DNA from 3 places in the Megasphaera stantonii genome. Region 3 is predicted to be linked to each of the others. Evidence: riboswitches for the same ligand, from Rfam matches in the RefSeq annotation. Region 3 holds a riboswitch; each other region holds the start of a gene.

The links. A riboswitch is a leader RNA that binds a small molecule or an ion and turns the genes downstream of it on or off. The one in region 3 is predicted to bind FMN.
Region 1: another riboswitch for FMN. It lies ahead of DKB62_RS09435 (bifunctional 3,4-dihydroxy-2-butanone-4-phosphate synthase/GTP cyclohydrolase II); the one in region 3 lies ahead of DKB62_RS11835 (FGGY-family carbohydrate kinase).
Region 2: another riboswitch for FMN. It lies ahead of ribD (bifunctional diaminohydroxyphosphoribosylaminopyrimidine deaminase/5-amino-6-(5-phosphoribosylamino)uracil reductase RibD); the one in region 3 lies ahead of DKB62_RS11835 (FGGY-family carbohydrate kinase).

Annotation. Positions count from the first base shown of each region.
Region 1 covers NZ_CP029462.1:2,017,776-2,027,735, forward strand. Annotated here, with positions in the region: gene rnfB (RnfABCDGE type electron transport complex subunit B) at 1-265, shown strand, start outside; gene DKB62_RS09415 (FAD:protein FMN transferase) at 384-1,328, shown strand; gene DKB62_RS09420 (Lrp/AsnC family transcriptional regulator) at 1,448-1,888, shown strand; gene DKB62_RS09425 (ATP-binding protein) at 1,991-2,725, opposite strand; gene DKB62_RS09430 (Crp/Fnr family transcriptional regulator) at 2,933-3,520, shown strand; gene DKB62_RS09435 (bifunctional 3,4-dihydroxy-2-butanone-4-phosphate synthase/GTP cyclohydrolase II) at 3,600-4,817, opposite strand; FMN riboswitch at 4,915-5,046, opposite strand; gene DKB62_RS09440 (FAD-binding oxidoreductase) at 5,121-6,524, opposite strand; gene DKB62_RS09445 (FtsB family cell division protein) at 6,689-7,015, shown strand; gene DKB62_RS09450 (S1 domain-containing RNA-binding protein) at 7,139-7,573, shown strand; gene DKB62_RS09455 (Ppx/GppA phosphatase family protein) at 7,687-8,613, shown strand; gene tilS (tRNA lysidine(34) synthetase TilS) at 8,610-9,614, shown strand; gene hpt (hypoxanthine phosphoribosyltransferase) at 9,684-9,960, shown strand, end outside.
Region 2 covers NZ_CP029462.1:89,343-99,302, reverse strand. Annotated here, with positions in the region: gene mtnA (S-methyl-5-thioribose-1-phosphate isomerase) at 1-1,036, opposite strand, end outside; gene mtnP (S-methyl-5'-thioadenosine phosphorylase) at 1,038-1,832, opposite strand; gene hslO (Hsp33 family molecular chaperone HslO) at 1,837-2,721, opposite strand; gene DKB62_RS00445 (DUF6173 family protein) at 2,911-3,345, shown strand; gene ribH (6,7-dimethyl-8-ribityllumazine synthase) at 3,413-3,877, opposite strand; gene DKB62_RS00435 (riboflavin synthase) at 3,910-4,551, opposite strand; gene ribD (bifunctional diaminohydroxyphosphoribosylaminopyrimidine deaminase/5-amino-6-(5-phosphoribosylamino)uracil reductase RibD) at 4,532-5,668, opposite strand; FMN riboswitch at 5,768-5,904, opposite strand; gene rpe (ribulose-phosphate 3-epimerase) at 5,962-6,606, opposite strand; gene rsgA (ribosome small subunit-dependent GTPase A) at 6,609-7,466, opposite strand; gene pknB (Stk1 family PASTA domain-containing Ser/Thr kinase) at 7,480-9,405, opposite strand; gene DKB62_RS00410 (Stp1/IreP family PP2C-type Ser/Thr phosphatase) at 9,445-9,960, opposite strand, start outside.
Region 3 covers NZ_CP029462.1:2,510,194-2,520,153, reverse strand. Annotated here, with positions in the region: gene DKB62_RS11855 (ATP-dependent helicase) at 1-1,468, opposite strand, end outside; gene cshA (degradosome RNA helicase CshA) at 1,635-3,224, shown strand; gene DKB62_RS11845 (short-chain-enoyl-CoA hydratase) at 3,299-4,081, opposite strand; gene DKB62_RS11840 (3-hydroxybutyryl-CoA dehydrogenase) at 4,225-5,085, opposite strand; gene DKB62_RS11835 (FGGY-family carbohydrate kinase) at 5,364-6,905, opposite strand; FMN riboswitch at 7,005-7,141, opposite strand; gene DKB62_RS11830 (LysR family transcriptional regulator) at 7,271-8,170, opposite strand; gene DKB62_RS11825 (nucleoid-associated protein) at 8,324-9,325, opposite strand; gene DKB62_RS11820 (metallophosphoesterase) at 9,349-9,960, opposite strand, start outside.

The sequences.
Region 1 (9,960 bases), 490 kb from region 3:
GATCAGCGCGAAGGTTTCCGTCAGCTGCTCGTCCAAGGAAATGGGCGCTGTAGCTCGTAAGGACTGCTCGGCTGCTTGTATCGGCTGCGGTCTGTGCGTGAAGAACTGCGCTCATGAAGGCGGCGTTAAGGTTGTCGACCATTTGGCTGTCGTCAATCCGGAAATCTGCCATAACTGCGAAGAAGCTACGTGCGTAGCAAAATGCCCGACGAAGGCGATTGCTTCCTTGCTGGCTGACGTAAAAGCAGAAGAAAAGATAGGTTAATATGATGAACTGGAAACGCAGGGCAAGATATATTCTTACTGCCGCTTTCCTGGTCGTGATGAGTTGCTCCGGATGCTCTCTGCATCCGGAGTCTTCTTATGATAGGAGCGGTATTGCCATGGATACGACCGTTTCTCTGCGAGCGACTGGGAAAGAAGCACAGGAAGCCGTAGATGAAAGCTTTGCCCGCATCGCGCGGCTGGACGCCCTGGCGAGCTCGCAAAATCCCGACAGCGACGTGAGCAAGATCAACGCTGCCGCCGGCTCCCATTACGTGCAGGTAGACCCGGCGGTATACGAGATGATTTCCTTTGCCAAGGGCTTTTCAGAACGGAGCAGCGGCGAGTGGGATATTACCGTCGGCATTATTACCAATCTCTGGCAGATTGGGACGGAACATCAGCACGTTCCGGAAGCGGGAGAGCTGGCCGAAGCGATGCAGCGCGTTAACTATAAGGATATCCTCCTTCGTCCGGAAGACCACAGCGTCATGCTGGCCAAGGCCGGTATGTCCATCGACCTGGGCGGCGTCGCCAAAGGCTATGCCGTCGATGAGGTCCGCAAGATTTACGAAGCCCATCATATTGAAAGCGGACTGATAAACATGGGCGCCAGCTCTATGTACGCCGTCGGCAAGACGAGCAAGGGCAAAGCCTGGAACATCGGTATGAAGCACCCCCGTTCGGATACGAACGGCGAATACCTTGGCATCGTGAGCATAGAAAACCAGGCCTTGTCGACGTCTGGCGATTACGAACGGTACTTCATTCAGGATGGAAAGCGGTATCACCATATTTTTGATCCCGTCACGGGATATCCAGCCGATTCGGGCGTCATGAGCGACTCTATCGTCATCGACGGAGACGTAGAGCATGCGGGAATGCTCAGCGATATCTTGACGACGGTCGTCTTTGTGTTAGGCCCACAGAAGGGACTGGCCTTTATCGACGGCATGGACGGCGTAGAATGCGAAATTACGGGAAACGATGGAACGATTTACATGACCGACGGGTTCCGCAGCCGTTTTTCCGACATGAACGCCGACTTTCGTATAGCTGAATAACTATCCCCTACATGTAAAATTTTAAGCGGAACGGAAGTATTTTCTTGAATAATATTTACTTTTTCTTCAAAATGTAAGATAATATAACTATAAATATTTGTAGAGGATGGTAACGACATATGGATCACATTGATGACAAAATTTTGACAATTTTGAAGCGAAACGGAAAAGCTTCTGCTACGGAAATCAGCAAAGTTGTCGGTTTGTCCATACCGGCTGTAGCAGAACGAATCAGAAAAATGGAACACGCCGGTATCATTGAAGGATATGGCGCAAAAATCAGCCGCCGTAAGACGGGATACAACGTCACGGCTTTTATTATGGTTAATATGGAACGGTCCGGCGACGTCGAAGAATTCCGGGAAAAGGTCGTTCAGTTCCCTCAGGTCTTGGAGTGTCATCACGTTGTGGGGGCCTTTGATTACCTATTGAAAGTGCTGGTAAAAACTCCTGATGATTTAGAAAAATTCCTTATGGAAGAGCTAAACGAAATCCCGACGGTTTCGTCGTCTCAGACCTTTATGTGCTTGTCTACGCTGAAAGAAGAATGGAACGTATAAGACGGTACGAATTTTCTCTCCATAAAAAAGAAGCTTATCCTATGAAAGATAAGCTTCTTTTTTTACAATATGAAAGATGGGGAATCGTTTTAGGCCAGGACATTAATCTTCCTTGATGCGGCCGTCAATCGTAATGGTCTTTACCTGCCAGGGAATGAATTTTCCGCTTTGCTGGAGTGCTTTTTTGGCAGCCATTTCCAAGCCGCCGCAGCAGGGAACCTCCATGCGGACAATGGTGACATCTTTGATATCATTTTGTTTGATGATTTCAGTCAATTTTTCGGAATAGTCAATACTGTCCAGCTTAGGGCAGCCGACAATCGTAATTTTATTGCGAATGAAATCTTCATGGAACCGGGCGTAAGCATAGGCCGTGCAGTCCGCTGCGATGAGCAGATGGGCTCCGTCGAAATAGTCTGCTTTGATCGGTACGAGTTTGATTTGTACGGGCCATTGGCGCAGCTGCGATTGTGCGACTGCCGGCGTGTTGGGAAGTTCGGCGGCAGTCGTCTGAAGAGACATGGCTGCCTGTCCGGGGCAGCCGTGAGAAAGTACGCGGGACTGGCTGCCGGGACATCCGCCAGTATGTTTCAGACCATTGGCTTTCATATTAGCCTTTACGGCGGCTTCGTCATAGGGAGCGGCTTCGCGCTCTACAAAGGTAATGGCGTTCGTCGGGCAGTGGGGCAGGCAGTCGCCTAGTCCGTCACAGTAATCGTCGCGCATGAGGCGTGCTTTTCCGTCTACCATGGCGATGGCCCCTTCGTGGCAGGCTGCTGCGCAGGCACCGCAGCCATTGCATTTTTCTTCATCAATTTGAATAATTCTTCTAATCATAATGTATTCCTCCAGTGGTTTTATATACGTAAATAGCATGGGCATGTAGTGTGCTGCCTTATGGTGAAAGTATACTATACAGGGCAGGAAAAATCTGTTGTTTTTGCAACGAGGTGAATGAAATTGCAATATTTTTTACCAGTCATTCAACATTCTGAGTTGTTTGCTCACATCGGGACAGAAGATATTGGCAAACTACTGGATGCGATGGACATATATAAAAAGAAATACAAAAAAGGGAATTTTATTTTCTATGCAGGAGATACAATTGAGCAAATCGGCATTGTCTTATCCGGCACGGTGCACATCCTGCAGGAAGATTACTGGGGCAACCGCAACATCTTATCCCAAGTTCGCCCCGGCAGTTTATTTGGCGAAGCCTTTGCGTGTCTTTCTGATGTAAAGTCGACAGTAGATGTTGTTGCCTTAGACGATACGGAAGTTATGTTCATCAACGTAAACAGCATTATTCATGCAGGCCAGGTTTTAACGAAAGCGCAGGAACGTGTGGCTTTGAATCTTCTGGCTATCATGGCACGGCGCAATATGCAGCTTACGCAGAAAATACGGTATATGTCACAACGGTCGACGCGGCAGAAGCTCATGTTCTATTTGTCGGAAGAAGCGCTGCGGCAGGAATCTTCGTCGTTTACGCTGCCCTTTAACCGGCAGCAGCTGGCCGATTTTCTCTCTGTCGACCGGAGCGCCATGTCGGCAGAGCTGAGCCGGATGAAAAAAGATGGGCTGATTGACTATTACAAAGATAAATTTATTTTGAAAGAACCGCAGGTATAAGCCAAAAAGAGCAGCAGCAGAATTCCGATGGTTATTCAGAATCTGCATGCTGCTCTTTTTCTTAGATAATTACGCTGTATCAGCGCAGGTGGGGAAGAATATGTCCCATCTTATGCTTTTTCGTTTCCAAATAGAATTCGTCGAATTCCTGGGGTTTCATTTCAATCGGCACGCGTTCTACGATTTCTACGCCGAAGCCTTCGAGGCCGTAGATTTTTTCCGGGTTGTTCGTCAGCAGGCGCAGTTCTTTGGCTCCTAAATCCTGCAGAATCTGAGCGCCAATCCAATATTCGCGCAGGTCTGGCGCAAAGCCCAGCTTTTCATTGGCTTCTACGGTGTCATAGCCCTGTTCCTGGAGGACGTAGGCCTTCAGCTTGTTGATGAGGCCGATGCCCCGGCCTTCCTGGCGCATGTAGAGGAGAATGCCCCGGCCTTCGGCGTTGATCTGGGTCATGGCAGCGGCCAGCTGTTCGCCGCAGTCGCAGCGGCACGAGCCGAATACGTCGCCGGTCAGGCATTCGGAGTGGACGCGGCAGAGCAGGTTTTTACCGTCGCCGATGTCGCCTTTGACGAGGGCGACGTGGTGTTCGCCCGTCAGGTCGTTGACGTAGCCGTAAATTTTGAATTCGCCGAATTTCGTCGGCATCTTAGCGACGGCTTCGCGGACGACGTGCTTGTCGTGACGGCGGCAGTAGTTCTGCAGGTCGTGAATGGTGATGAATTTTAAATTGTACTTGTCGGCCAATTCCCATAGCTGCGGCGTCTGCATCATCGTGCCGTCGTCGGCCATGATTTCGCAGCACAAGCCGACTTGCTTCAGGCCGGCGAGGCGCATGAGGTCGACCGTCGCTTCCGTATGGCCGTTGCGGGCCAGGACTCCGCCGCGCTTGGCGATTAAGGGGAAGTTATGGCCGGGACGGCGGAAGTCTTCGGGACGGGCCGTTTCTTCCGTGCATTTGCGGGCCGTCAGCGCCCGTTCTACGGCGGAAATGCCCGTCGTCGTATCGACGTGGTCGATGGAGACGGTGAAGGCCGTTTCGTGATTGTCCATATTGTCGCTTACCATCGGCGGCAAGCCGAGCTTGCGGGCGTATTCAATGCTCATGGGCATGCAGATGAGGCCCTTGCCGTGCGTTGCCATAAAGTTCATGTTTTCTGTCGTGCAGTACTGGGCGGCGCAGATAAAGTCGCCTTCATTTTCTCTATCCGGGTCGTCGGTGACGATGATGATATGCCCGGCTTGCAATTCTTCGATTGCTTCTTCTACGGTATTGAATTTTCTGTTTTCCTTTGCCACAATAAAACCTCCTGAATATGATAAAGCCCTGACGGTCTGTCCAGCAGCGTCAGGGCTTTTTGGTCAACACAACACAAGCTGCGCGGAGGCAGCTCCATCGTATCTTCTTCCATCCAGACTATACTGTCGGTTTTGGAATCGCACCAAATCACGAGCACATGGCTCCTACGCCGTAGCGTTCGCGGACTATACCGCCGATCGGGAATTTCACCCTGCCCTGAAGATATATGACTACATGAATCATTATACACAGAATGGCTATCCTTGGCAAGAGCCGCCGCGGCCGGCCGGGCTGGGACAGGCCTATTCTATGTCGAATATTTTGCCCGGATTGAGGATATTGTTGGGGTCCAGGGCTTTTTTGATAGCTTTCATCATGGCCAGCTCGTCGGGATTGGTAAATTCTTCCATCAAATGCTTCCGCTTAAAGCCGATGCCGTGCTCGCCCGATAAGCGGCCGCCGTGGGCGTAGATGAAGGCGTACAGCTCCTGCTGGTTTTGTTCGACCCGGCGGGCCCAGTCTTCGTAGGGCGTATCGTCGGGCTTTAAGATGTTGAGATGGATGTTGCCGTCGCCGGCGTGGCTGGCAATGCGGGTGATCAGGCCGTATTTGCCGGCCAGGCGGAGAATTTCCGCCAGCAGGAGCGGTTCCTGGTCGACGGGGACGACGACGTCTTCTTTGCTGACGATGAGACTTTCGGCGCGGACTGCCTCGGCAAAGGCCTTGCGGGCCTGCCAGATTTTATTGTGGTCGGCGACGAGGACCGACGACGCGCCGTGTTGCGTGCAGAGCTCGTCTAAGGCGACGGCCTTGTCGTCCAGGTCGTCGTCATGGATGCCTTCGACTTCGACGATGAGGTAATTGCCCGAATCGCTGCCCTGCAGCTTTTCATGGAGATATTTTTCTACCGATCGGATCGTAATATTGTCCATGTATTCGACGCAGGTCGGGACGATGCCTTGCTTTAAAATGGCTCCGACGGCGCCGATGGCTTGTTCCGGCGAATCGAAAACGGCCAGCAGATCGAGGGCGTATTTAGGCTTCGGCAGGAGCTTGACCGTCGCCTTGGTGATGATGCCCAGCGTGCCTTCCGAGCCGATGACCAGCTGCTCGAGGCAGTAGCCTGTCGATTGCTTCTGCAGGCGTGCGCCGAGCTGGACGATGCGGCCCGTCGGATTGACGATTTCCACGTCGTATACCTGATGGCGCGTCGTACCGTATTTGACAGCCCGGTTGCCGCCGGCGTTGGTGGCGATATTGCCGCCGATAAAGCAGGAGTCGCCGCTGCAGGGGTCGCCGGCGTAGAACAGACCCTTGGCTTCGGCTGCGTCCTGCAGGTCCGACGTGCGGACGCCCGGTTCTACGACGGCGTATAAGGCGTCTTCGTTAATTTCCAGAATGCGGTTCATTTTTTCCAGGGACAGGACGATGCCGCCGTAAATAGGCACGGCGCCGCAGGCTAGCCCTGTACCGGCCCCGCGGGGCACGACGGGAAAATGATAGTCGTTGGCCAGCTGGACGACAGCGGCGACCTGCTCGGCCGTTTCGGCAAAGACGACGGCTTCGGGCATGTGGTGGTACGCCGGGTCGGTCACTTCGTCGTGGGAGTAGGGCTGCATTTTATCCGGATCTGTCGTGACGTTTTTAGGGCCGACGGCAGCCTGCAGTTTTTTTAAAATTTCAGGAGTAATCGGTTCATATCTCATGAGCAAAGACCTCTGTTTCTTCATAGTTTACGTTCTATTATATAATATCAGCGGCGTTTGCGAAAGTGGGCCGTATTAAATCGAGAAAAAACTTTATCTTAAGTGAAAATGAAGGTATACTTATAGCATGCGTGTTGCAGTGCCTATATTAAAGGAGCAGAATCATGACGGAAAAACGGGATGGGCGGCTCCGACGTACCGGGACGGTGCGCCGGCGGCGTACGAAAAAAAAGAAGGGGATGACGCTGTACAAGGGCATCGTCCTTCTCATACTGCTGGTCGGAGGAGTCTTCCTGTGCCTGCGCATGTATCAGATGTGGCAGATCCACGAGGACATGAAGCGGACGCTGCAGCAGGAGCAGGCCTTGACGGAAGAAAACCAGCGGCTGAAGGACCGGAAAGAACAGCTTATTTCCCCCGATGCCGTAGAAAAACAGGCGCGGGAACAGTTCGGACTGGCCGAGCCGGGAGAAATCCCCTACAGGCGCTGACGAGGCGTTCCGCCTTAGGAATTTACATTATTTTGCGATTGAATTTTTCGCCGTTTATGAGTATAATAGCGTTATACGTGTTATCAGCAAAGCTGAAGCATACAAGGAGGAATATAAGGTAACATGACAATCGAAGTAGGCAGTGTATTGGAAGGCACCGTGACAGGGATTACAAAATTTGGCGCTTTTGTAGAGCTTCCTGACAAGAAGGTGGGCTTGGTCCACATTTCTGAAGTTGCTAATGAGTATGTAAAAGATGTGCACGATTTCTTGAAAGTTCAGGACAAAGTAAACGTCAAAGTTTTGTCTGTCGACGATAAGGGAAAAATCGGCCTGTCTATTAAACAGACCCAGCCGGCTCCGGAAAAGAAAGAGTTCCGTCCAAGACATGAATTCCGCCAGCACAACAATTTTGACTCGAATCGCCGCTCTTCTACATCGTTGTCTTTCGAGGACCGGCTTAGTAAATTCCTGAAGGAAAGTGACGAACGCCAGATGGATTTGAAACGCAATACCGAATCAAAACGCGGCGGCCGCGGCGCTCGCCGTGCCGATTGATTTCGTATATCGGTAATCATAAGGACGAATAAAGAGTATTCCTGTCTTGGAATGCTCTTTTTGTTTTACCGACTGGAAAGGGCTGTCCGAGTTTAGAACGAGGTACATGACAGATGAAGGATAAGGAATTTGCCGTTGTCGATATCGGCTCCAATTCCCTGCGCCTGATGACGGGGCGCTGGGAAGATGATCGCTGGAAGTTTTCGGCGAAAGAATTGGAAACGACTCGCCTCGGCTATCAGATAGAAGAGACAAGGCATTTATCGCCGGAAGGGATTGAGGCCTCCCTTGCGGCCATGGCCCGATGGCAGGCCCGGTTAGGATCCGTTCCCGTCTGTGCCGTCGCGACCAGCGCAGTGCGCGAAGCCGCAGACGGCCAAGCCTTTTTGGCGGAAATACGGGCCCGTTTTGGCTGGCACTGCCGCTGCATTTCCGGCCTGGAGGAAGCGGCTCTCAGCTTCTGCGGGGCGGCAGCCGGCGTTGAAGCCGGCAAGGAGGCCGTCGTCCTGGATATCGGCGGCGGCAGCAGCGAAGTGGCCGTCGGCCGGGACGGCGTCGTCGCCTGGTCTCACAGCTATCCCTTGGGCGCCGTGCGCCTGACGAAAAAAAATCAGATGGAAGAAGGGGAGCTGGCCGCTTTGGAAGCCTATTGCAGCCGGCAATGGCTGCCTGCGCCCATAGAGCCTTCGGCATCCCTCATCGGCGTAGGCGGAACGCTGACGACGCTGGCGGCGATGGAGCTGGAACTGACGGAATACGATCCGTCCCGCATCGAAGGATGCGTCGTGCCGCTGGACCGCCTGTCCTATCACCTGGACAGACTGCGTCGCATGGGCCCAGAAGGCCGCTGCCATGTGGCGGGACTGCAGCCTAAGCGCAGCGACATCATCGTCGCCGGGCTGGCCGTCGCCCGCTCCTTTTTGCAGCACTATGGCTTTGGCTGCATTCGCATCAGCGAAAGCGATTTGATGGAAGGCGTCTTTTACCGCCATTCCTTCCACGATGCCGCTTGGCGCGGAAGCGGCGGGAGCGGTCTATGAACGTCGTTGAAACTGTAGAAGCATACTGCCGGCAGCATTCGCTGTTTCAGCCGGGAGAGACGGTTCTGATCGCCTGCTCCGGCGGGCCCGACTCACTGGCGCTGCTGGATATATTAGCCCGGCTGCGGCCGGACTATAACTTGCGCCTCGCCGTATGCTACGTCCATCATGGCATTCGGGATGCCGCTGACGAGGAGGTCCGGTTTGTACGGCAGGAAGCGGAGAAGCGGGCCTGTCCATTTATCTGCCGCCGGGCAGACGTGCCGACGTTGGCGGCGCAGGAGCACGCGTCGCTGGAAGCTGTCGGCAGGAGAGAGCGGTATCGCCTGCTTCGCGAAGAAAAGGACCGTCTGGGGGCCGCGGCGATTGCCGTAGCCCATCATCAGGACGACCAGGCGGAAACGGTGCTGCTGCACTTGCTGCGCGGCAGCGGACTGACCGGATTGGGCGCAATGCGGCCGCAAACCGGCGACGTCATCCGCCCGCTCCTGAGTATAACGCGCGGAGATATCGACGCCTATGTCAAAGAGCGGAATCTGATGCCGCGTCACGATGAGACGAACGACTCTGCCCAGTTTACGCGCAACCGCATCCGCCTGGAACTGCTGCCGGCGCTGCGGCAGTATAATCCGTCCATCGTCGGCGATTTAAACCGGCTGGCGCAGATTGCCCAGGCGGAAGACGACTGCATGGCCCAATGGGCGAGCCGACTGTACGAGGCTCACGTCAAGCCGTGCGAAGGCGGGGCCGGCGTGGAAAAGAAATGGTTTCTCAGCCAGCCCGTAGCCCTGCAGCGCCGCCTCGTGCGCCTGCTGTGCCGGAACGCGACGGGGACGGAGCGGGATATACCCTTTCATTACGTAGAAACGATGCGGGAGCTGGCCTGCAAAGGCGCGGGCAAGCAGTTCCAGACGGGCCGCGTTACGGCCTATACGACGAAATCCGATTTGTGCGTCGTAGTGTCGCAGGGCATAAAGGGCCGGCGCAGAACGAAATCATGAAAAAGAAAGCATCGCAGGGAAGCCTGCGTCGTTATATATACTTTGTCATTCCGGGGGAGGATATACGATATGCATCAAGACGTAAAAGAAATATTATTTACAGAAGAACAAATACAGAAGCGAGTGCGGGAAATGGGCGCGCAGATAACGGCCGATTACGCCGGCAAGACGATTTTGCTGTGCGGCATTTTGAAAGGCGCCGTCGTGTTCTATACGGATTTGGCCCGCCAGATTCAGGTTCCCGTAAAATTTGACTTCATGAGCTGTTCCAGCTACGGCTCGTCGGCCACGTCGTCCGGCGCGGTTACGATTCGCAAGGACATGGACAACGACGTCGCCGGAAAGG
Region 2 (9,960 bases), 230 kb from region 3:
GAACCTGCGCAGTGTCAGGCTTGCGGATAACCCCTTTTTCCGTAAAAATAGCCGCGATATTCTCGTGAGGCGTTACGTCGAAGGCCGGATTAAAGACGGCGGCTTCCGGCAGCGCCGTCGGTACTCCCTGAATGGAACGCACTTCGTCATGATTTCGCTCCTCAATGGGAATTTGTTCCCCTTTGTCCAGGGACAGGTCGAAGGTCGAAATCGGGGCGGCGACGTAAAAGGGAACGCCGTGTTCCTTCGCCAAAATCGACACGCCGTAGGTGCCGATTTTGTTGGCCGTGTCTCCGTTGGCCGTAATGCGGTCGGCCCCGACGACGACGGCGTCGACGCCCTTCGTCTTCATGACCCAGGCGGCCATGTTGTCCGTAATGAGCGTCACGGGAATGCCGTCGGCCATGAGCTCCGATACGGTGAGGCGCGCTCCCTGCAGGAGAGGCCGCGTTTCATCGGCATAAACCATGCGGATCAGCCCCCGCTTGTGAAGGGAGCGGATGACGCCCAGGGCCGTGCCGACGCCGGCCGTAGCCAGCGCCCCGGCGTTGCAGTGCGTCAATATCGTCAGAGGCTTACCTGCCGCAGCTAACTCTTCGGCGCCGTATTCCGACATGGCCGTGTTGATTGCCACATCTTCGGCCTGCATGGATTTCGCCTTGTCTTCCAGCAGCTGGAGAATAGACGAGACCGGTTGTTCCTCTGCTCCATACGCCGCGGCTTTCATCGTTTCCAGGGCCCAGTGCAGGTTGACAGCCGTAGGCCGGGCTTCGTCGAGGCAGCGGCAGCATTCGGAGAAATCGGCAAGGAACTCCGAAGTCGACTCATAGTCGCGCGTATCGGCCAGCATGCGGGCCGCCAGGACCGAGCCGTAAGCCGCGGCTACGCCGATAGCCGGCGCGCCCCGTACGGCGAGGATGGAAATGGCGTCGTATACGTCCTGCCATTTTGTACAGGTAATATAGGATTCTTCCAGGGGAAGCTTCGTTTGATCCAGCAGGACCAGCTGGCCGTTCTGCCAGCGCAGCGTATCCATATTACACCGTAAAGCCGCCGTATTCCTGCAGGGCGTGGCGGCACAGGCAATCGTCGTCGCCGTACAGTTCGACGGCTTTCATGATCAGGGTACGCAGGCGGAGGGAGTTTTCCGCCATGCAGTCTACGACTTCCGAATGAGTCAGGGCGGACGGAGAAATGCCGGCGGCGAAGTTCGTAACCATGGAAACCGTAGCGTAGCAGATTTCAGCTTCCCGGGCTAGGCAGACTTCCGGCACGTTGGTCATGCCGACGAGGTCGCCGCCCAGCGTTTCGTACATCTTGATTTCCGCCGGCGTCTCAAACCGCGGTCCTTCCGTGCATACGTAGGTGCCGCCGTTGTGCAGGGCGTATCCTCCCAGTTCGTCAGCCGCTGCCATGAGAGTACGGCGCAGGGTCGGGCAGTACGGCTCGGTCATATCGACGTGGACGACGCCGTTTTCCCCGCCGTCAAAGAAAGACGTATGGCGCGACTTCGTAAAATCGAGGAACTGGTCGGGCAGGACAAATTCGTTCGGCTTAAAGTCGCGGTTCAGGGACCCGACGGCCGTCGTCGAAATAACGGCTGTAACGCCTAACCGCTTTAAGCCCAGCATGTTGCCCCGGTAGTTGATCAGATGAGGCGGTATGGAATGGGTTTTACCATGACGGGGAAGGAAAATCAGTTCTTTTCCCTCATACGTGCCGCGGACATAATGGATCGTACCATAAAAGGTGTCCATGTGATGCTCTTTGGCGTTTTTCAGCATCTTGATATCGCAGACGCCCGTACCGCCGATGATGGCAATTAAGCCCATACTATCACTCCTTATGTGCGTTTTCGAATAAAGTAACTAATTCGTCGTGGCTGATGACGTATTTTTCACCGCAGTAATGGCAGGTCATCTCTACCTGCGGGTCCTGCAGCAGTTCCTCCTTATCCTGGGCTCTCAGGGACAGGAGGACGTTTTCAATGCGCTGGCGCGAGCACGTGCACTGCCACCAGGCAGGCTTGCGGAATAATTCTTTAAAATGCATGCCGCTTAAAATAATGTCGATCAGCCCTTCTCCATCGGGATGATTCTTCAAATACGTCGTAATCGGCCCGATCTGCGTAATGTTGGCCTCGACCCGCGCTAAGTCTTCTTCTTTCGCTCCCGGCAGCGCCTGGACGAGAAAGCCGCCTGACGCGGCAATCGTATAGTCCCGGTCGACGAGGACGCCTAAGCTGATCGTCGAGGGAATCTGCTCCGACGTGTATAAGTAATAAGCCAAATCTTCGGCAATTTCGCCGGATACGAGGTCGGCTTGGCTCGTATAGGTCATCTGCTCCGGCGTAAAGCGCGTTACCGTCAGCTGGCCGTGCTGGCCTACAGCGGCTCCTACATCTAATTTTCCGTTTGCTTTGAGGGGCAAATCAACTGTGGGATTGTCGATATAGCCCCGTACTTTATTGGAATCGAAGGCGTCGACGTGAACGGCTCCTAATGGGCCGTCGCCGGCAAATTTAAGGGAAACGCCTTCATGATTTTTATAGTCTCCGGCCAGGAGGAGCGCTCCCGTCATGGCCCGGCCCAAGGCGGCGCAGGCCACAGGCGACAAATGATGCCGCTGCCGCGCCGTTTCGGTTATGCGGCGCGTCTGGGCGATAGAAACGCGAATTAACTCGTCTGATGTATAATGGACGATCTGGTCTTCAATATGCATCCTGTTCTGATATCCTTTCTACATAAAATCTGAATCTAATTATACTACACCTGCGAGTATTTTTCACTACTAATTTGGCAGGTCGGAAAAACTGTACTGCCCGCTGCCGGACTCTTTCGCCGTGCCGGCAGGATTTCTCCCTTCCGCATGGAATTATGTATATAAGAAACGGAAAAAGGGGGCATTACTATGGCAGACGAAAAGAAGGAATATACGGCGGCAGACGGCCGGGATCTCCTGATCATTCCGCCGTCGGCGCCGCTGGATACGGCGGAAGACGAAGATCCGGAAACGCCCTACCTGGCTTCGGATATGTACCGGCGCATCGTCGCGCTCATCAACAATTTTGAATCGGACATGCCCGACGACATGCAGGCCGGCGGCCGCCTCGTATCGGCCGGCAACATTACCTTCAGCATTCAGGACGTAGGCTTTTGGGACCCGAACATGATCGTCTTCTATGGCGAACTATCTGACGGCTCTCACGTCGAATTGGTTCAGCACTTATCTCAGCTGAACCTGCTTCTCGTCGCCGTCAATCGGACCGACGATACGGACAAGCCGCGGCGGATCATCGGCTTTACGACGAAAGACGAGCCCGATACGGAGCCTGCGGCAGAATAACTGCATACAGCGTATAAAAGAGGCTGGTGCGCGAAGAAATTCTTCGGCATCAGCCTCTTGCGTTTTCTTACAGTTCTTTTATGAGGTTGACCATTTCGATAGCCGCTGTCGCTACGTCGAAGCCCTTGTTGCCCGCTTTCGTGCCGGCCCGTTCGATAGCCTGTTCGATATTTTCCGTCGTAATGACGCCGAACATGATAGGCACGCCCGTCTTCAGGGACGCCTGAGCAATGCCCTTGGCTGCTTCATTGCAGACCAGGTCGTAGTGGCTCGTCGCGCCGCGGATAACTGCGCCGAGGCAGATGACGGCGTCGTATTTGCCCGATTCGGCCATTTTCTGGGCGATGAGGGGAATTTCAAAGGAGCCGGGAACCCAGGCCGTCGTGATGTCGTCGTCGCTTACGCCGTGACGATGGAGGGCGTCGTATGCGCCGCCGAGGAGCTTGCTGCAGATAAATTCGTTGAAACGCGCTACGACGATACCAAACTTAGAACCAGAACCAATTAATTGACCTTCTTTAATGTGTGCCATAGTAGAACACTCTCCTATTCTGAAATAGTATTTTAAAATCCATTTTCCAACAGCGTTTCCATTGTGATGCCGGAACGTTTGCCCGTATGGGCTGTTGTAAAACTATGGACATATTTCCCAATTACGTCGGTTTCCAAATTGACGACGGCGCCGGGATGCTTGTCGATGAGCGTCGTATTGGCCATCGTATGGGGAATGATGGAAACGGAAAATTGGCTGTTGCCTACGGAAACGACGGTCAGGCTGATGCCGTCGATGGCTATAGAGCCTTTTTCGACGATGAACGGCTCCATGTCCTTGGGAATGGAAATCGTAATGACCCGGGCGATGCCGTCGGCGGCGATGCGGGCGATATGGCCGACGCCGTCGATATGGCCGCTGACGATGTGGCCGCCCAGCCTGCCGCCGACCTGCATAGCCCGTTCCAAATTGACCTTCGAGCCGCTCTTGATGTCGCTCAGGGACGAACGGCGCATCGTTTCGTGCATGACGTCGGCCGTGAAGGACGAATCCGTCATGGAGGTCACCGTCAGGCAGACGCCGTTGACGGCGATGCTGTCGCCGAGCTGCGTCCCTTCCAGTACCTTACGGGCCTGAATCGTCAGCTTTATCGAGTCGGGACGGCGGTCCATCTGGCCGACGGTGCCCAATTCCTCAATGATGCCAGTGAACATAAGCTCCCTCCCTGTTCGTATTATACGCTGTAATCAAAATATTGCCGTCGTGCAGCTCGACCGAATCGTAAGACAGGGGCAGGCACTCGTCGAGGGAATCGACGCCATGGCCGCCGACAGACGACAGGGCCTGTTCGCCGCCGATGACTTTGTCGCCGATAAAGGCGTATATCTTATCGACGAGCTTGTGGTCGAAGAAGGTCCCCTGAATTTTGCTGCCCCCTTCGACGAGGATGCTCTGCAGGCCCTGCTTGTACAGTAAGTCCAGAGCGGCCGGCAAATCGATGTGACGATCCTTGTTCAGCGGAGCCAGCAGGACGGTGACGCCCATGTTTTTCAATTCTCTCATCTTTTCTACCGGGCAGAGGGACGTCGTCACGACGATGGTCGGCGACGTCTTATCCGTCAGGACGAGGGAATTGAGAGGAATGTGGCCCTGCGAATCCATGATGATGCGTACCGGCTGGTGAGGCTCGTCATGGGCTTCGCGGCGGATGCGGCAGGTCAGCAGCGGATTGTCGAGCTTGACCGTGTTGATGCCGACGAGGATGCCGTCGTAGATAGAGCGCAGGTAGTGGCCGTAATTGCGGGCCCATTGATTTGTAATCCACTGGGATTTTCCCGTCCGCGAGGCGATGCAGCCGTCGAGGCTCTGCGCTATTTTGACGGCGATAAACGGCTTCTGCACCATCATATTTTTAATGAATACTTCGTTCAGCTGAGCGGCTTCCTTGGAAAGCAGCCCGATTTCGACAGGTATGCCGGCCTGCCGGAGAATGGCCGCTCCCTTTCCCGCTACGAGAGGGTTGGGATCCAGCATGGCGATGACGACCTTGCCGACTCCCTTTTCCACGAGCGTGCGGGCGCAGGGCGGCGTCCGCCCGTAATGCGCGCAGGGTTCCAGCGTAACGTATACCGTCGCGCCCTTCGCCTTGTCGCCGGCTTCGCGCAGGGCCCATACTTCCGCATGGGGCGTGCCGGCCTGGCGATGATAGCCCGTGCCGACGATTTCGCCGTCTTTTACGATGACGCAGCCGACGGCCGGATTCGGCGTTGTATACCCTAAAGCCAGCTTTGCCAGCTCCAGGGCTTTTCTCATATAATCTACCGGTTCCAAATCTGTCATTCCTTTCCTGATAGATTTTATTATAAAAAATAAAAAGGCTACGGGTATGGAAACCCAATAGCCTTTTGCGCACAACAAAAATAAACGAAATGTCGTCTTTTCCCATCCAGACTATACTGTCGGTACCGAAATCGCATCGGTTCAGCCCCGCTTACGCCAGGCTAGCGGACTATACCGCCGGTCAGGAATTGAAAGCTGCCCTTTCTCACCTTGCCCCAAAGACTATTATTCATATCCACCTATGATTTTAGCACATAAGGGATAGAAATACAAGTACAGACTTCTTACCGCAGCGCGGCGATGGCTGCAGCCCGGTCTGCCGCTCCAAATACGGCGCTGCCGGCGACGAGGAAGGTAGCGCCGGCTTCCTTGACGGACTGTACTGTATCGGCGTTGACGCCGCCGTCTACTTCTACGACGGCTTCCGTGTTGCCGACGGAATCGAGCAGCGCCCTGGCTTCGCGGATTTTATCCAGCGAATAGGGAATGAATTTCTGACCGCCGAAGCCGGGATTGACGCTCATGATGAGGATCATATCGAGCTGCGCCGCCACGCAGGATAAAGACGATACAGGCGTAGCCGGATTCAAGGCGACGCCGCACTTCATGCCGGCGCTGCGGATATGCTGCAGCGTGCTGTCCAGGTGAGGACACGCTTCCTGATGGACTGTAACGTACTGCACGCCGGCTTTTGCCAGGCCGTCTACGTATACGTCGGGATGTTCGACCATCAAATGGGCGTCGAAGGGAATGGAAACGTGCTTCCGCAAGGCGGCGATGATCGGCACGCCGAACGTCAGGTTCGGCACGAAATGGCCGTCCATCATGTCGAGATGGATGCAGTCTGCTCCCTTTGATTCTACGTCTTTAATTTCTTCAGCCAGCCGGGAAAAATCGGCGGACAAAATAGAAGGACAAATGTGTATCATACCTATCGGTTCCTTTCGAGAATAGAATTGACGATTTTGCAGTACGTTTCATACCGTTCTTTCTGTATCTTGCCTTCGGCAACGGCATCCTTTACGGGGCAGTCCGGCTCCGACAAGTGGAGGCACGACGAAAAGCGGCAGTGTCCGCCGTAAGGCGTCATGTCGGGAAATAAGGCGAAGACCTCCCCTTTGTCGAGGTGCTCGAATTCCAGCGAGCTGAATCCCGGCGTATCGATGACATACGTATCGCCTTCCAGCTGCATGATTTCCGAATGCCTCGTCGTATGGCGGCCCCGCTTGATTTTTTCGCTGACCGAGCCGACAGACAGGTCCCGCCCTAAAATCTGAGACAGCAGGCTCGACTTCCCGACGCCGGACGGCCCGGCAAATACGGTCATCTTATGAGGAAGCAAAGCCTTGATGGCGTCCAGCCCTTCGCCGGTAACGGCAGACACAAGATAGACATCATAGCCGCAGGTTTCATAAAAGGCTTTATAAGCTTCCGCTGTTTCACGGTCTAAATCGCACTTGTTAAAGCACAGCTTCGGATGAACGCCGCCGTATTCGCAGGTCATGAGCAGCTTGTCGACGAGAAACTGATTGGGGTCCGGCGATTGCGCCGCCATGATGACAAACATCTGATCGATGTTGGCTACGGCCGGGCGGCGGAGGCTGTTCCGCCGCGGCAGCTGCTTTTCGACAACGCCCTTTCCGCCGCCTAATTCCGTAATTTCCAGCTCATCTCCGACGAGTATTTTCGCCTTGACCTTTCCCCGGCGACGGCATTCGACGAGCTGTCCGGCGCCGATATCTACGTAGTAATATCCGTTGTAATTTTTTATAACGCGGCCTGTAGTCATGATCCTCCTTCAATTAAATGTACTGATCCTGTACTAACGAATTGTTGATATATACCTTGACGCGGGTCTTGCCTACGCCGCTGATATTTTTAGTAATGCTGTCGCCGCCGGACTGGTTCTTGTCATAGACGACACGGGTGCCGTTGTCGTCCGTCACGACGATCTGCACGTGCTGACTCGACGCGCCGGAAGGAACGCTGATATTCACCGTGCCGTAATGAGGCGTGCCGGCCGGTTCCTGATTATTGGCGCTGCCGTCGGGAACAGCCGCCGCTGCGCCGTATTCGACAGTCAAATCGACGACGTTGCCGCTGCGCGGACTTTGTTTGACAACCTTAGCCAGGGCGTTGTCCTTGGACGCATCCAGATTGGTCACGTTGCCGACGATATATCCGGCGTTTTCCAAGGTCTTCATGGCCGTATCCAAGGTCATGCCGCTGACGGTCGGCGCATCCTGTCCGTTTTTAGCGTCATTCTTCTTTTCGGCCTTGCGGCAGATAATGACGTCGACCGACGAGCCCTTCGCTACTTTGCGCGGCGAGGCCGGGCTCTGGCTGATGATCTTGCCGTTTTCATATTTTTCGCTTTCGGCGTAATGGACGGAGCCGATGGTCAGGCCGATTTCAGACAGCTTTTTCTTCGCTTCATCCAGCGTCAGGTCCCGCAGGTCGGGCATGAGGACTTCCGAGCCTTGATTGCCCTTGCTGACGGTCAGGTAAATAGTCCGGTTTTCCTTGACGACGGCCCCTCCCGACGGCGTCTGGGTAATGACCTCGCCGACAGGCACTTCATCGCTTTCTATTTCGTTGACCGAAACGTTGAGGTGTTCCTTGGACAGTATTTCCTTGGCGATTTCCACCTGCTTGCCTGTTACGTCGGGAACGGTAATATCCTGAGTGCTCCAGAAATTGCCGAAGGAAAAGAAAGCCCACATAAACGCGACGACAAAGACGCCGAGCATGCCGATGATAATGGATTTTTTCGAATGGCTGCTGATGGAATCGAGCATGCGGGAAAAGATATTTTTCTTCTGCTCCTCTTCCGGCGATTTCAGCGGCGGAATCTTCTGGGTCGCAAAATTATTTTTGATAATCGGCATAGCCCCTTTATTGGTATTGACAAATCCCTGGGACAGGCGAAGCTCCGACATCATTTCGGCAATCGACTGGAACCGGTCGTCGGGATTCTTGGCCATGGCCTTTAAAATACACTGTTCCACCAGTCGGGGAATGCGGCGGTTATACTTCGTCGGCAAGGGAATATCATCCTGCACGTGCTGCAGGGCGACGCTGATTGCCGTCTCGCCTTCGAAGGGCACGACGCCGGTCATCATCTCGTACATGACGACGCCCAAGGAATAGATATCCGTCCGTTCGTCTACGGGGCCGCCGCTGGCCTGTTCCGGCGAAAAATAATGGACGGAGCCCAGCACGGCGTGGTCATCCTTGTTGGTCGCGCTGGAATTTATAGCTCTGGCGATGCCAAAGTCGGCGACTTTGATGCGTCCCGTTTCAGTCACCAGGATGTTATGGGGCTTGATGTCGCAGTGGACGATGCCGTTTTTATGGGCATTTTCCAAAGCCTCGCCGATATCGAAGGTAATCTGTATGGACGTATTGATCGGCAGATGGCCGTGCTTTTCAATATATTCCTTCAGCGTTTCGCCGCGGACGTATTCCATGACGATGTAATGCACATTTTCGTCATAACCAACATCATATATATTTACGATATTGGGATGGGACAGCTTGGCCGCCGCCTGCGCTTCCTGACGGAACCGGACGACGAAATCGTGGTCGTCTCCGTATTTTGCGAGAAGGATCTTGACGGCGACAATACGATCCAGCAAAATATCCTGGGCCTTGTAGACGACGGCCATGCCGCCGGTGCCTACTTCCTCCAATATCTTGTATCTGTTGTCTAATATATGACCAATCATTTTTAGATTCTCCACCACTTTCATAGTAGTCAATCCCGATTATATGGTTGTTAAAATTGCAGTAACATTGTCTTTTGCGCCGTTATCGTATACCTGGGCAAAAAGATCGTTGATAATATCGCGTTCACTGCGGCTGTAATCGCCGACGGCGTCGCGCAGGACCTGCTCATCCAAAAACGACGTCAGGCCGTCAGAGCAAATGAGTATCCGGTCTCCCCTCTCTACGGCGAAGGCCCCGCTGTCTACGAGCAGCGTCTTATCGACGCCGACGGCGCGGGTCAGGACGTGGCGCTGCGGATGGTTCTGCAGCTCTTCTGACGTGATTTTATGACGTTCCAGCAGCTCCTGGACGATCGTATGATCTACGGAGATTTGCTGCAGCCGGCCGCCGCGGCACAAGTAAATGCGGCTGTCGCCGACGTGGCCCCAAAAGGCGTGCTGCTTAGCCAGGGTTACGAGGGATATGGTCGTTCCCATGCCTTCCAGCGACGGGTCGATCATCGTCTTGCTGATAATGCAGGAATTTGCGTATTGAATGGCTTTTTCCAGTTGTAC
Region 3 (9,960 bases):
TATCAAGGATTGCCGACAGGACCTCCGACACGGGCCGGCCCTCGTACTCGGCGGCAAAGGACTCGACGAGCGCTGCGAACTGGCGGGCCTTCGTCCCCTTAAACAGGCCGTCGTCCATCGTTTCGACCAGCGCTTCGTACAGGGAGCAGCCGCGGGTGTCGGCGTATTCCTGCAGAAAGGCCATGCGCCGCTTGCCCAGATTGCGCTTCGGCACGTTGGCGATCCGCCGGAAAGACAGGTCGTCTTTATAGGCGATGATGCGCAAATAGCTGAGAGCATCCTTGATTTCCTTGCGGCTAAAAAACTGGACGCCGCTGTATATGACGTAGGGTATGTGTTCCTTCAACAGCGCTTCCTCCACAGTCCGCGTCACGTAATGGGCCCGGTACAGGACGGCCATGTCCTTGTAAGGCACGCCTCGTTCGCGCAAGGCCTTCATGCGCCCAGCCATCCACAGCCCTTCGGCCTGGGGGCTTTCGGCAAAATGACAGACCACGGCGTCGCCGTCAGGCAAGGTCGGCCTGAGAGACTTGGCCATGCGGCACACGTTGTTGTCGATGAGGGCGTTGGCCGCCGCCAAAATCTGAGGCGTCGAGCGGTAATTATCCATCATTACGATGGTCTTCGTCCCTGGGAAAGCTTTGTCAAACTCGAGGAGATACTTCACGTTGGCGCCGCGCCACGTATAAATCGTCTGGTCCGGGTCGCCGACGATGAACAAATTCTTGTGATAGCCCCACAATACGCTCATGAGCTCGTATTGGAGCAGGTCGATATCCTGAAATTCATCGATCATGATGTACTCCAGCCGCCGCTGCCATTTCAGCCGGATGTCGTCGTGTTCCTTGAAAATATACAGGGAAAACTTGATGAGGTCGTTGTAATCGAGGCCGAAGCATTTCTTTTCCTGGTACAAGTAGCCGTAGAAGATGATATCCGCAGCCGACGCGGCTTCGTCGTACTTCCGTTTCAGCCGCTCCAGGGACATCGTAATCATGTCAGCGTAATACTCCGGCTCATGGACGAGCTTACGCATTTCTATCATATCCCGGGCAGCGGAAAAGGTCATATTGCGCAGCGTGAGCCCCCGTTCCTCGTAAATCATCTGGAGCATGGCGTCGATATCGGCATTATCGAGGACGAGAAAATTCTTGGGATACTGGACGGCGTGGCAGTCTTCCTGCAGGACCGATACGCAGAAGCCGTGGAACGTATTGACGTAGCCCGTGTCGTTGTCGCCTGTCAGGTTGTGGATGCGCCGGCGCATTTCCGCCGCCGACTTGTTGGTAAAGGTGACGCAGAGGATGTGGCCCGGCACGATGCCCAGCTCGTTGACTAAAAAGGCAAACCGGTACGACAAGGCCCGCGTCTTGCCCGAGCCGGCGCCGGCGATGACCCGCACGCAGCCCTCCGTCGTCGTCACGGCCTGACGCTGGGCGTCGTTCAGCCCCTGCAGCAAATCCATCATCGTATCCTCCCTTTCTGCGAACATTCGTTTCTTTCATTATAACAGGAATTCCGCCGCCGCTCAATACGAAATCCAGCCATTTCTCCTGCCGCAAAAACGCAGCCCCCCTCTATTCTTTTAATCTATCTAATGATATAATAAATAAGTTATACAAAAGGAGGCATACATGTTAGAAAAATTTCAAACCTTACAAATTAGCGACGTCATTCTCAACGCCTTAAACGAAATGGGCTTTGAAGAACCGACGCCGATTCAGGCAAACGCCATCCCCGTCGCCATGTCGGGCTGCGATATGATCGGCCAGGCACAGACCGGCACGGGCAAAACGGCAGCCTACGGCATTCCCGTATTAGAAAAAATATTAGCGTCCGAGCCGTCGAAGGAAATACAGGCCGTCGTCCTGTCGCCGACGCGCGAGCTGGCCATGCAGGTCGCCGAAGAGCTCAACCACCTGGCCCAGTTCACCCACATCCAGGCCCTGCCGATTTACGGCGGTCAGGATATGGAACGGCAGCTGCGCCGCCTGCGCAAATCGCCGCAGATCGTCGTCGCCACGCCGGGCCGCCTCATCGACCACATGAAGCGCGGCACCATCAGCCTGAGCCATATTTCGACGATCGTCCTTGACGAAGCCGACGAAATGCTGGACATGGGCTTCATCGAAGACATCAACCTCATCATGGCCGCCACGCCCAGCACCCGTCAGACCCTGCTGTTCTCGGCTACCATGCCCAAGCCCATTCAGCAGCTGGCGGAAACCTTCCTCCACGACCCGCAGATCGTCCGCATGAAGGCCAAGGAAGTAACTATCGACCTCATCGAGCAGTCCTACATCGAAGTGCCGGACCGCCAGAAGTTCGACATCCTCTGCCGCCTTCTCGACCTGCAGGAGCCGGATTTGGCCATCATCTTCGTCCGCACCAAGCGCCGCGTCGACGAGCTGTCCGAAGCCCTGAAAAAGCGCGGCTATTCCGCCGAAGGCATTCACGGCGACCTGACCCAAGCTAAACGGGACACGGTCATCCGCCAGTTCCGGGAAAAGACCATCGATATCCTCGTCGCCACCGACGTCGCCGCCCGCGGCCTCGACATCAGCGGCGTCACCCACGTATTCAACTACGATTTGCCCCAGGACCCGGAAAGCTATGTCCACCGTGTCGGCCGTACAGGCCGGGCCGGCCAGAGCGGCGAAGCGACGACCTTCGTCATTCCCCGCGAAATCGACCACCTGCGGGCCATCGAACGGCTCATCAAACGGCGCATCGCCCGCCGCAAGGCCCCGACCTTCTCGGAAGCCCTGGAAGGAGCCCAGCAGGCGGCTATCCGCCGTCTCGTCGCCGCGACAGAAGACGACAACTACAGCATCTACCGGGCCAACGCCGAAGAGCTTCTCACCCACTTCGACTCCGTCGCCCTCTTGTCGGCAGCCATCAAGCTGCTCACGAAGGAGCCGGACACGACGCCGGTCAACATTACGGAAGAAGCGCCCCTGCGCGTCCACCGCTCCCGCCGTCCCTACGGCGACAAAAACCGCCGCCGCGACTATCGTCACGACCGCAGCGACCGGAACGACCGTTCCGAACGAAACGACCGAAGCGAACGCAGCGGAGACTATCGAAGCGGCAATACGAAACGCCGTCACTTCGCGCCGCGGAAGCAAAACGACAACGCGTCGGGAACGTTCCGCCGCAGCGGCGAAAAGAAGGTCCGTAAGGAGCCGAACCGCTCCGTGTTCAAGCCCTATTTTAAAGACTAATTCGCCTATCAAAAAAACCGTACCCTCTGACGAGGATACGGTTTTTTCTTATTCATATGGCAATATCAAGGATATTATTTGCCTGTGAACGTAGCTTTACGTTTTTCAACGAAAGCGCCCATGCCTTCTTTCTGGTCTTCCGTAGCGAAGCAAAGGCCGAATACTTCGTCTTCATAAGCAATACCAGTGATAACGTCGCAGTTGATACCGCGGTTGATAGCTGCTTTGGAGAGCTGTACGGCGATCGGAGCGTTTTTCGCGATCTTCTTAGCCAATGCATATACGGTATCCATCAGTTCTTCCTGAGGAACAACTTTGTTTACGAGGCCGATACGATATGCTTCCTGAGCGTCGATCATGCCAGCCGTGAAAATCAGTTCTTTGCCGTAGCCGCGGCCAACGACACGGGGCAGACGCTGCGTGCCGCCGAAGCCCGGCGTAATGCCGAGGCCAACTTCGGGCTGACCGAATTTAGCGTTTTCAGAAGCATAACGGATGTCGCAAGCGCAGGACAGTTCGCAGCCGCCGCCCAAAGCGAAGCCGTTAATAGCAGCGATAACCGGCTGCGGCATGTTTTCGATTTCCGTAAACGTATCCTGACCGATTTTGCCGAATGCGCGACCTTCAACTGCATTCTTCGTGGACATTTCAACGATATCTGCGCCGGCTACGAAGGATTTGCTGCCGGAACCCGTGATAACGACGACTTTAATTTCGGAATCAGCGGCGATTTTGCCGACGAGGTCTCTTAATTCCGAAACCGTTTCCGTGTTCAGGGCGTTCAGAGCTTTCGGACGATTGATCGTAATCGTTGCAATACCGTTTTCTGCCGAGTAAAGAATGTTTTTGTAGTCCATAATTAGAACCCTCCCAAAATAATATATTCACACGTAGGACGTGCAAACAAGGGGCGTGAATACTCACGCCCACTGCCTGACAAATATAAATCGCTTGAGTTTACATTGCTTGCTTATAGAGTTGTGTTTGTACTGCTCGCCTATTATTTCGTGTAGTCGTAGAAGCCTTTGCCCGTCTTGCGGCCGAGGTAACCAGCGTTGACGTACGTTTTGAGGAGCGGGCACGGACGATATTTCGGATCGCCGAAGCCTTCATAGAGAACTTCCATGATGTGAAGGACAACGTCGTTGCCGATCAAGTCGCTCAAAGCCAAGGGGCCCATCGGATGGTTGAAGCCCAGTTTGCATACGGAGTCGATATCTTCTTTGGATGCTACGCCTTCCATCAAAGCCTGGATAGCTTCGTTGATCATGGGGATAACGACGCGGTTGCCTACGAAGCCCGGGAAGTCTGCAACTTTAACCGGGGATTTGCCGATTTCTTCGGATACTTCTTTGATTTTTGCGAACGTATCTTCAGAAGTAGCGATGCCGTTGATGAGTTCGATCAATTTCATGACCGGAGCCGGGTTGAAGAAGTGCATGCCGATAACTTTGTCCGGACGTTTTGTAGCTGCGCCGATCTGCGTGATGGACAAAGAGGACGTGTTGCTGGCCAGGATCGTGTGTTCCGGGCAGAGTTCGTCTAATTCTTTGAAGATAGCCGATTTGATTTTCAAATCTTCGATAGCAGCTTCAACAACGAGGTCGATGTCTTTCATGTTGTCGGCCGTGCGGGTAACGAAACCGGAAATGCGGCCCATTACGGCGTCTTTTTCTTCCTGCGTCATTTTTTCCTTGCTGACCAATTTCGTCAAGGCTTTATCAATTTTAGCTTTGCCGCCGGCGATGAATTCGTCTTTAATATCATTCAAAACGACTTCGCAACCGTTAACAGCAAATACCTGAGCGATACCGGAACCCATGGTGCCTGCGCCAATAACCATTACCTTTTTACAAAACATGTTAAACTCCTCCTTATTTCGCGTGATTTTTTTCACGAGTTCTTTTCAAAAACTCACGCGCGATATTAAAATAAGTTTCACTGCTTACACTCATAGTATATCACGTTTTCCAAAAAAATCTACCGAAAAAACGCGATTTTTCCAAAAAACTGCATATTATGTATACGTTTTTTTAATACATAAACCATGTCCAATACTTTTATTTCATCATTCGATACCAAAAGCGCCGTTTACTACGTTATATTATGAACGTTGGTCATACCAGATTATGTAATTTTTCACAATTCATTTTTTTGCCCTTCGCCGACGTTTAAGGCCTGCAAGATACGGCGTCTTTGTTCGTATTGCCGCCGGTACATGGCCGTGTTGTCCTTGTTCGGCCCAAAGGTCTTGTGGACAGCGAGCTGCCGCTGGAGGGCCTGCTTGAGGTCGGCAATGTCGCCGGCTCCATAGGCCGCTACAATGCAGTTCGTCGGCACGGCGCCGCCGGCGACGCGCAGCGTTGATACCTGCGTGTCCAGCATGTCAGCCTTGATCTGGTTCCACAAATCGTCGCGGCTGCCCCCTTCCGTAATCGTCAAGGTCGTCAAGTCGATGCCTGCCGCCCGGTACCGGTCGGTAACTTCCATGTAGTCGTAGCCGATGCCTTCGAGGACGCAGCGCCACATCGCTCCCTGGTCCGAGTCGAGGGTCAGGCCCGTGAAGGTCCCGCGCACGTGGGGGAAATCACCGTTGCCGCCTGTCAGATACGGGATGAACATCGCCCCGTCGCAGCCGGCCGGATGGCGTGCTGCCAGCACGTCCAGCTCGGCATAGTAGTCGTCGTCTTCGCGGCGGCAAATCGAATCCTTGAACCAGCGCAGGGCCAGTCCGCCGGTCCGCACCATTCCCCAGTAGAAATACGTTCCCGGCAAGGTGCCCGAATTGAAGATGAGGCCGCTGCCCGGTACGGACAATTCAGGAATGATGCCGTCCGTGGCGGCGCAGAACATAGCGCACGTGCCGGCTACGTCGACGGCCTTGCCCGCTTCCAGAATGCCGCTGCCCATCATGGATTCCATCGTATCGCCGGCGCCGGCGCAGATGGGAATACCGGCAGGGAAGCCCGTTTCCAGAGCATCGTCTTCGCAGAGACGGCCAATAATATCCCAGGGCTTGACGATGCGCGGCATGTATTTCTTGTCGATGCCCAGGATGCGCAGCTGTTCGTCCGACCACTCCTTGGTCACGACGTTGTAGCCCAGGCCCCAGCCGGACATGGCGCCCCAGTCGATAAAGGCGTCTTCGCCCTTCAATCCGGCCAGATGCATGAGGACGTACGGGCAGTTGTGGACGAACTTGACGCCCCTTTCGTTAAAGGCCGGAATATGCTTCATGAACCAGCGGGCAAACATGGCCGGGAACATGACGTTCGGCTCGGCGTTGCCCGTTTCGGCCGCCCAGATATCCAGCTTGAGTTCTTTCAGCGCTTCTACGTCGTCGGCCGTGCGGCTGTCCAGATAGTTGACGTACGGCGTCACGGCGTTCCCTTCGGCGTCGACGCCGGCGATGCCGCAGATGATGCCGTCGCCCATAATGGCCCGCACTGCCGCTGGGGAAATCCCCTTCTCTTCCAGCTGGCGGCTGCACGACGCCATGCACTGCTTGATGAGGCGGTAATATTCGTCTACGTCCATCTGCACCCAGCCGGGGTGAGGATAATACAGCGTCGTCTTGGCCGTATCCATAGCTACGCATTCCATGTCCTCGCTGTACACGGCGACCTTTACGCTCTGCGTCCCGGCGTCAAATCCCAAATAATATTTCTTTTCCATATCCATTACCTGCCCTTCTATCTTGCGGCAAATCAAAAAAAGGCCGGAATACATCCAGCCTTTTCGCACTTGAGAACGGCACGGCAAACACACCTGTGCCGCGCCCGAAGTCTTTTCTCATCCAGACTATACTGTCGGTCCCGGAATTTCGCCGGGTCAGCTCCCTCAGGAGGTTGCGGACTATCACCGCCGGTCAGGACTCTGAAAGGATTTCCCTTTCTCACCTTGCCTCAAAGACTAAATATATTAATGTAAATATATTATGTATTTTTTACATATATATCATACTACGATGGAATGGAAAAAACAAGTAAGACGACGGCAAAAGCAAAGCCCGCCCGGTGAAACGCCTTTGTCCAGACGCCGGTGCCCTATTCACCGCGCTGCGCTCCATAGTGCTCCTGCAGATATACTTCCGTAAACTCGATGAACCGTTCCAGCAGCGGCGACAAGAACTGGTTCTTTTTCCAGACCATGTAGCTGCCGTTTTCGATGAACGGCTTCATAGGGCGCATGCACAAGCCCGGCAAGACCGTGTCGAAGTCCAGCCCCAAGGCCAGGCCGACGCCGTTGTCCGTCAGGACCATCTTGTTGTATGCCGACAGATTCATGTACACGGCCAGGCGCACGTCGGACTGCCATCGCCCCAGCCAGGCTTCGACCTGATTTTTTACGGACAAGCGGGCCGGCATGATGAGGCGCTGCCCCGCCAGATCCTGCGGCTCGACGGCCTCCTTCGCCGCCATGGGATGATCCTGCCGCATCAGCACGGTCCAGCGGTCCTTGAGAGGCATGCGCAGGTAGCTGTACTTGCTCACGTCTACGGGCTCAATGAGTAGTCCGAAATCGAGGGTTCCCTGCTCGATGCGCTCCTTCACGTCGTCGGCAATGCCCGTATACAAGGTAAACTGCACCTCTCCATAGGCCTGCTGAAAGGCCGCCATGACCTTGGCCATAGGCTCCAGATTCTTCGTCTCGCCGCAGCCGATGGCGATTTCGCCGGAAATGACCTCGTCCTGCCGCGACACTTCCTTCGCCGTCTTTTCGGCCAGGTCGACGAGCTCCTGGGCCCGGCGGCGCAGTATCATGCCCTCCTCAGTCAGTATGATGCTGTGCTTGCTGCGCTTGAACAGGGACACGCCGAACTCTTCCTCCATCTGCATGAGCTGGCGCGACAAGGTAGGCTGCGTGATGTGCAGCATCTTGGCCGCCTTCGTAATATTCTCTTCTCTGGCAACGACTAAAAAATACTTCAGCACGCGCAGTTCCATGTCCCATTCCCCTTTCGGCAAACATCCCTCGAACCTTGAAGGCCATTCTTAAAATATATACGTAATCGTATCATTTTTCCCCATAAAATTCAATCTTGGAGCTGCTGCAAGGAAAAAGGGCCTTCTCCTCTGCGGGAAAAAGCCCTCTCTCGTTTATTTATTGATGATCTTTCCGATATTCTTCAATTCGATGGAAATGGTGCCGTCGGGATTATTGATAAACTGGATATAGTCCGTGTTTTCGATGTATTCCGACGGGAAAATGATTTCAATGCCCGTGTCGGTCTTGATCTTGTGGCTGCGGCCGGCCCGTTCGGCAAAGGCCTTGGCGATAGGCACGTCGGCAGGCAGCTTGGCTTCTTCCAGCTGGGCGGCAAATTCATTCCGCATGGCCTGCGAACCGGCGAATACCTCTGCCCCCAAGTCCTGCGGCGAAAAGGCTTCGGCCGTCTCGGCGTTTTCGACAAGGTAATTCTTAGCCTTCGACAAGACTTCTACCGTATTTCCGCCGTGATCCTCGGCGACCTTGGCAGCAATCTTGCTGACCAGCTTGACGGCGTCCTTGGCCGAAATGACCGACGTACACTGCAGGAGCCGTTCCGGCAGGATATAGATGTCTTCCCCGTCCATCTGCCGCTTCTTGTCGACAAAGCGGATGGAGAAATCGCCGCAGTGTATGAGAGCGTAGGCCTCTATCTTCTGAGACGCGCCGGGCAGGATAGCGTAATGCTTGATAAGCTTGTTGTACACCGCCCCGTCGTCGTCCAATATCTGATGGGTGTAGGCCGTCTTGTTGTCCAGCAGGAGCACGCCGATGCAGCGCACATCGGCGTCGTCATTGAAATCGACGACGAGGACGTCCAGCGACGACGGCCCGTCGCAGTGCGACAAGATGTCGTAGAGCTGCCGCGCCGTCTGCGAGGCGAACTCGTCGAAGCTGATTTCTCCACCGATGAGCTGCTGCAGCAGGGCCTGATAATTACTCGTCGCGTAAAATACGCCCGTCTGCTGGCCTGCGTCCTGCAGGATGCGGTTCATGCGCTTGTCCACGTATTCGTACACGACGTCGCTGCTGAAATCGAGGTCCTTCTGCGACAAGATGCACATGTTCGTATTGAAATCCAATATATGTAAAATCGCTTTTTGTATCATCATACGTATCTGTTGTTTCCTCCTGTTTATCCTTTATGCAGGGTAAAGACCGTCGCCTCGCGGGAGCAGAATACCCGGAAGGGCAGCCAATGGCCCGTGCCGCGGTTGACGTAGCCGTATGAGCCGCCCTGGCGGTACATGCCGCGCAGGTACTTGAAGCCGACGGACTCGACGACAGGCCCGATAAGGGCGAACTGGGCGCCGTGGGTGTGGCCGCACATCGTCAAGGGAATGCGCCGTTCAAAGCCTTCGTCGATGAAATCGGAATGATGCGCCAGCATGACGACGAAGGCCGACTCGGGCACGCCGTCCAAAGCCTGAGCCACGTACTCCCGCCGCTGGGCCGTAAAGGCTTCGTCGCCGCGGGCAAAGCTGTAGTCTACGCCGGCAACGTAAAAGGGAGCGGCATCCTGGCCGGACCGTTCGGCCAAGCCCTCTCCCCGCCCGGCCGACGCCTCTACGGCGCTGTTGCGCAAAATGCGTACCGGTGTCGTTTCCAGCAAGGCCGTAATCGCCTCAAGGCCGCGGTAATACTCGTGATTGCCGTAGCAGTAATCTATGCCGTCGGGAAATTTCGCCGCCATCTCCCGCAGCACGTCGCCGCACTGCGGCAGGAGAGACAGCTCATCGATAAGGTC